2 regions of the Paeniglutamicibacter sp. ZC-3 genome follow, and region 2 is predicted to be linked to the other one. Evidence: riboswitches for the same ligand, from Rfam matches in the RefSeq annotation. Region 2 holds a riboswitch; the other holds the start of a gene.
What was found. Region 2 has a riboswitch for cyclic di-AMP ahead of OIU93_RS02805 (M23 family metallopeptidase). Riboswitches for the same ligand answer to the same signal wherever they lie in the genome.
Positions count from the first base shown of each region.

Region 1: another riboswitch for cyclic di-AMP. It lies ahead of OIU93_RS18330 (M23 family metallopeptidase); the one in region 2 lies ahead of OIU93_RS02805 (M23 family metallopeptidase).

Region 1 is NZ_JAOYTG010000024.1:58,240-61,592, forward strand. Features, by position in the region: gene OIU93_RS18325 (C40 family peptidase) at 1-258, opposite strand, end outside; cyclic di-AMP (ydaO/yuaA leader) riboswitch at 264-442, opposite strand; gene OIU93_RS18330 (M23 family metallopeptidase) at 545-1,375, opposite strand; cyclic di-AMP (ydaO/yuaA leader) riboswitch at 1,556-1,736, opposite strand; gene OIU93_RS18335 (metal-sensitive transcriptional regulator) at 3,188-3,353, shown strand, end outside.
Region 2 is NZ_JAOYTG010000001.1:630,086-633,438, reverse strand. Features, by position in the region: gene serC (phosphoserine transaminase) at 1-40, opposite strand, end outside; gene OIU93_RS02810 (metal-dependent transcriptional regulator) at 239-934, shown strand; cyclic di-AMP (ydaO/yuaA leader) riboswitch at 1,020-1,200, shown strand; gene OIU93_RS02805 (M23 family metallopeptidase) at 1,288-2,211, shown strand; cyclic di-AMP (ydaO/yuaA leader) riboswitch at 2,339-2,492, shown strand; gene OIU93_RS02800 (C40 family peptidase) at 2,498-3,331, shown strand.

The DNA.
Region 1 (3,353 bases), on a different contig from region 2:
GGACGCCGAGACCGAAACGGCCTTGACGGCTACGCGCTCCGGGCTAAGCCCTTCAACGGGAACGGCGCTTGCTTCGCGGGAAACATCACCCTGGGCGGGAACGCCCAAAGTGAGGACCAGGCCGGATGCGGCGGCAACGACTGCTGCCTGGCGGCCAACCGAACCAGCGTTCGAGGCAACGGCCTTTGAGATGGATTCGAGGGGGTTGGTCCGAACCGGGGTCGCGCGGTGGCGGCCCAATGCTTGACGTGTAGTCACGTAGTAATGCCTCTCCTGATGCCTGCGAGGTGAGCTGTCGGGTTCGAGTGGGAGTCACTCGGCAATCCGGTCGCCAGGCCGAACCACTTAACCCCAAGGCTTCCTGTGTGGAAACCGAATGTGGGTCCCCCGCCACTGCCAAACGAGTAAGTGAACGGACACCGTGGGCTGGCAGTGCTCGGCACTTCCCGCGGCGGTGAACAGGGTTGATCCCCGATCACTTACTTAGAATATATGAAGCTAATCCACAAGTCACGTTTTGGTCACGGAACAGTGACAATTGCCGTTATAACCAGCTTTCGGGGTTTACCCACTTGCCGTTGACGATGACCTCGAGGTGGACGTGGCAACCGGTCGAGTTGCCCGTGGTGCCGACAAGCGCGACAACTTCTCCGCGCTTGACCTTTTGTCCCACGGACACCTTGAGGGCCGAATTGTGGTTGTAGCTGGTCTCCAGCCCGTTGCCATGGTCGATCTGCACGCGGTTGCCGGAGTGGCCGGCAAACTCGGACTGCACGACGGTGCCGGCGGCACTGGCCTTCACAGGGGTCCCGCACGCGGCCCCATAGTCCAGCCCGTTGTGGTTCATGAAACCCGGGCCGGTCGGATTCTTCCGGAACCCGAAACGCGAAGTCAATCGCACGGTGTCCAACGGTTGGGCCAGGACCCCGCCGCTTTCGACTTTGGTGACGTCGCCGCCGGAAGCGGTCACGACCGTTGCCAGCTTGTCTTCCTCGGTGAACTCGCTGGTCAGCGAGGCGCGCTCGATCTTGACCTCGTCGTCGGCCGGGGCCGTGACATCTGCTACAGCAGTCTGGGCGACGCGCTGGGTCTCCGAGGCAGCTTCCTCGACATCCTGCCCCGGGGTGATGGCGGCGAATGCCAGGCCGGAAACGGCTGCGACTGCTGCGATCATGTGCGCATACCCAAGTCGGGGGCGTTGCGTCCGGGGCTCGAACTTTAGGACATTGTCCAGCTCGTCGACTTCGGTGGGCGCGGCAACCGAAGTCGTGGGAGCAACCAGGGGAGTAGGAATTTCGCTGGCGGCAATTGCGTCCGCATCCGGGGATGCGCCGTAGCGCAGGCCCGCCGCAAAGCGGCGGCCAAGGTACTGCATGCTGTCGGGGGCCTCAACGGAGTCCGGGACCGCGCTCAGGGCGCGTCGACCGGAACGTCGGGAAGTGTTTTCACCGATCGGTGCGGTGTCCGCGATCTGCTCTAGTGAACCGTCAGCAGGCGTAGCATCAACGGGTCCGGAAGCACTACGGCGGCCGGGAGTGTGCTGCTGAGTCAAATGTCTACCTCTCATGTATCGCCTGCGAAGTTAGCTGTCGGATTCGAGTCATGAGATCAACTCGGCTGAGCCTATATAGTGGACTCAGCTTCACCCCAAGATCCGTGGTCCAAGACCAGGAACGGTTGAATGGGTCCTCCGCCCCCACCGGGAATTCTTGCTCCGCGATCCGCCGGTAGGGTTATGCGAATCGGATCGGGACGGATTTGCGTAAGTGAAACCCAACGTCTAACTCTACCGGGGTATATACAGAAAGTTACAATTCCGTTATCAATCCATGCGACGGGCAAACGCGTGGCCTCGGGCTTCGGGCGAAAGTGAGGCCATGGGATTCATTCGCGAATACGGCCGCCGACCTCGCCTACGGCTGGTTCCGTTCTTCCCCCTTTCCGCGTGTTCATGTGTCAGAACACGTCCAATCCCGCCTTGGTCCTACATGTGTGGCAGCAACGGATCGCCGAAGTGATAGGTGAAGAGTAGGGAAAGGCCGGCATAGCGGTTGTGAGGTTCATCCGTTTCAAGGGCAGCCCCTGGAAGAAGTCCTCATCTACGCAGACGACCACGGATGCTTCGACTGGAAACGACGCTCTGATAAGCTCTTTCTAGGCGACTGCAGGTTTTTTGAACGGAGCTTGCAGTCGCTGTAACGGTGAGACCTAAATCCTCTGGCCGGTGCACGCTGTGGGACTCGATATTAATCGGGTCCCACATGCGTTTATCCCCCACCACATCCTGCCGGCCATGGGCGGTCTCGGGAACCGAACGATGGAGGTGCTCTCCAGCACCGTCGGGGACGCGCCGCAATACGGTGAATCTGAACGCTGACAAGAGCCTGACAACATCGTTGTCCCGGCACTGCCGCCCACAGGGGCCATCCACTGAGACCGAAAAGCGCCCAAATTCCCGTTATCCCACTTAGATGCGATGAGGTTATCTGTTGAGCCCGACGCGGCGATGCAACCTCGAAGCAGCGAACCTAGCCACGGCATTTGCCTGTTATAGGTACCTGACTAGGAACTGAAAAGCTCACTCATATCCAGTCCCTTCTCCCGGAGAAGCCGCCGTGTTCTTCGATGAAACATTCAACTTCCCACCTGCTGCACGATCCCGCAGAGACCCTGGGTTTGCCTGCCGGCCCCCAAGGTGAAATCCATTACGACCAGCCCCCATCCTGACCGAAGGGGGCTGGGAACGCCCCGGGCGGGGAACCCCGCCCTGCTCATCGGATGGATACTTACGGGGACGGGAATCCTGTGCACCGTCGCGGGATTCATTCTGATGATGCTCTGACCCAGCTCCGCGCGATTCCGCAGTCGTCCGGGATTGGGTCTGGAACTGGTCCTGGCACCATGGAATCCGCCAGATCGCGGGTGTCGGCATAATCATAGGAAAACATCCACCTCGGTGTTCACAAATCCAACTGCGTCGCAAACTCAACGGTGCGTCGGCAAAGAGCACGGTAGCGATGTCTCATAACCCATCGCTACCGGACGTCGCGCAGGTCCAGCCTCGATATTGGCCGATTTCACAAAGCCGCCCCTCTAATGCCGCAGGAAACCGCATCAGCCCAGGCCTTGACCCACATACCCCATGGGGGTACTTGACAATATACCCATTGGGGGTACCGTTTGAGGTATGGAAAACATCGCGCTTCCCCTCGACGATCACGTCGGGCACGGATATACGGCCACCAAGGACGCCCTGACGAAGCGGCTCAGCCGCATCGAAGGCCAGGTTCGCGGCGTCGGCCGCATGGTGAATGAGGACAAATACTGCATCGACATCCTCGCGCAGATCTCAG
Region 2 (3,353 bases):
CGGGCAAAAGGTCTTGGGGGATGGTCACGCCGGTGCTCATGTTGCTCCTCATAAGGGGGGGTTATCCGCTGTGGGCACTTCCGATGCGGCAATCCGATGCGCATTGAGGGTGCCCAGTGGTTCAATAATCGCGCACTGGGCGGCCCATTGTGTAATAGCGAGTCGCCAATGTGAACGCGGGTAGAGTGGATCGCGTAGTGATCTCTTGTAACAATCAACCCCTGCGGGAGCTGCAAACGTGTCAGATTTGATCGATACCACCGAAATGTACTTGCGCACCATCCTGGAACTCCAGGAAGAGGGCATCATTGCCCTGCGCGCGCGCATTGCCGAGCGACTGGGGCACTCCGGGCCCACGGTTTCACAGACGGTGGCCCGCATGGAGCGCGACGGACTGGTCGTGGTGACCACCGACCGCCACCTCGAACTGACCTCACATGGCGCAGAAGTTGCAACGGGCGTGATGCGCAAGCACCGTCTGGCCGAACGCCTGCTCGCCGACGTCATTGGCTTGGAGTGGGAGTACGTCCATGAAGAGGCCTGCCGTTGGGAGCACGTGATGAGCGAGCGCGTGGAGCAGCGCCTGTTCAAGTTGCTCGGTTCGCCCGAGTCCTCTCCCTATGGAAATCCGATCCCCGGGCTCGAGACCCTGGGAGGGCCGGAACTGGGTGAAATCTCGATACGTGTCCAAAGTCTCGATTCGGCCCTGGTCGACGGGAATACGGGCCCGGTCCGCGTCGAGCGACTGGCCGAAACCATCCAGGTGGAACCCGAGCTGCTGGTGCAGCTCGATGAGGGTGGCATCCGCCCAGGCGCCCTAGTCACCCTCGAACGGGCCGGCGATTACGTCGTTGTTCGGGTGCAGGGGATCGAGGGCGCGCTGGAGCTTCCGACGGAAGTCAGCGCCCACGTGTTTGTCCGCCGCATGGATTGATAACGGAATTGTAACTTTGACATTAATCCCGGTAGTGTTTCACGTTGGGTTGCACCTAGGCAATCTAGTCCCGATCCGGTTCGCATAACCCTACCGGCGGATCGCGGAGCAAGAATTCCCGGTAGGGGCGGAGGACCCATTCAGCCGTTCCTGGTCTTGGACCATGGATCTTGGGGTGAAGCTGAGTCCACTATGTAGGCTCTGCCGAGTTGATCTCATGACTCGAATCCGACAGCTAACTTCGCAGGCGATACATGAGAGGTTGACATTTGACTCAGCAGCACACTCCCGGGCGCCGCCGTGCTTCCGGACCCGTTGATGCTTCGCCTGCTGAAGGTTCACTAGAGCAGATCGTGGACACCGCCCTGAGTGGTGAAAACACTTCCCGACGTTCCGGTCGACGCGCCCTGAGCGCGGTCCCTGATTCCGTCGAGACCCCTGACAACACGCAGTACACCGGCCGCCGCTTCGTAGCGGGCCTGCGCTATGGCGTATCCCCGGACGCGGACGCAATTGCCGCCACCGAAATTCCCGTCGCCCTGGCTGCGCCGGCAGCACCCGTTGCCGCCCCGGCCGAGGTCGACGAACTGGACAATGTCCTGAAGTTCGCCCCCCGGGCCCAGCGCCCCCGCCTTGGCTTCACGCACAAGCTGGCGGCAGTCGCCGCCGTTTCCGGTCTGGCGTTCGCCGCAGCCTCTCCCGCAAAGGAAGCCGAAACGGCAGCTGCGGGATCCGAGCGCGTCGCCCAGTCCGTCGTGGTCGACGTCATGGCCCCGGCCGACGACGAGGTCAAGATCGAGCGAGCCTCGCTGACCAGCGAATTCACCGAGGAAGACAAGCTGGCAACGGTCTTGACCGCAGCCGGCGGAGACGTCACCAAGCTGGCCGCCGAAGGAGTCCTGGCCCAGCCGGTGGACAGCATCCGGTTGACCTCGCGCTTCGGCCACCGCAAGAATCCGACCGGTCCGGGGTACATGAACCACAACGGCTTGGACTACGCAGTTCCCATGGGCACGCCGATCAAGGCAAGCGCCGCCGGCACCGTCGTGCAGGCCGCCTGGGCCGGCCACTCGGGCTTCCGTGTGGAGATCGACCACGGCAACGGACTGCACACCAGCTACAACCACAATTCGTCGCTGAAGGTTTCGGTGGGCCAGAAGGTCAAGCGCGGCGAAGTCGTCTCCTTGAGCGGCAGCACGGGCAACTCAACCGGCCCCCACCTGCACCTGGAAGTCATCGTCAACGGCAAGTGGGTAAACCCCGAGGCCTGGTTATAACGGCAATTGTCACCGTTCCGTGATCAGAACGTGACTTTTGGATTCGCTTCATATATTCTAAATACGTGACCAGGGATCATCCCTGTTCACCGCCGCGGGAAGTGCCGAGCACTGCCAGCCCACGGTGTCCGTTCAATTACTCGTTTGGCAGTGGCGGGGGACCCACATTCGGTTTCCACACAGGAAGCCTTGGGGTTAAGTGGTTCGGCCTGGCGGCCGGATTGCCGAGTGACTCCCACTCGAACCCGACAGCTCACCTCGCAGGCATCAGGAGAGGCATTACTACGTGACTACACGTCAAGCATTGGGCCGCCACCGCGCGACCCCGGTTCGGACCAACCCACTCGAATCCATCTCGAAGGCAGTTGCCTCGAACGCTGGTTCGGTTGGACGCCAGGCAGCAGTGATTGCAGCCGCATCAGGCCTCGTGCTCACTTTGGGCGTTCCGGCCCAGGGTGATGTTTCCCGCGAAGCAAGCGCAGTTCCCGTTGAAGGCCTCTCAGCAGAGCGTGTAGCCGTCAAGGCCGTTTCGGTCGCGGCTTCCAAGGCCAAGGACCTGAACATCGAACGCGCAGCGTTCACCTCCAAGCCGGCGCCCGCGCCGGTTGTCGTCGCCGTTTCCAACGAGGTTTCCGAGCGCTCCAACGACACCGCCCCGGTGACCCGTTCCAGCAGCAACTCGGACGCCATGGCGCCGGTGACCCGCTCGAACCGCGACTCCACCCCTAAGGCCTCCGAGGCCCCCAAGGTGAAGAGCGACTCGATGAACACCGCCAACCTGTCCGGCATCGCGGCAACCGCGGCCAAGTACGTCGGCGTTCCGTATGTATGGGGCGGCAACACCCCCTCGGGCTGGGACTGCTCGGGCTTCGTCAAGTACGTCTACGCAAAGCACGGCATCAACATCGCCCGCGGCACCTCGGCTATCCGCGCTTCGGGCCAGTTCGTGCGCACCAGCTCCCCGAAGCCGGGTGACCTCGTCTTCCAGAACGGTGGCGGACACGTCGGCATCTACCTCGGCGGCGGCAAGATGATCGGTGCCCAGAACCCGACCGTCGACACCATGCTTCACGACGTTTCCCGCAACCCGCTCTACGGTTACTACACCCTCAAGGGCTAAGCGCCAAGCGTTCCAAGGCCTC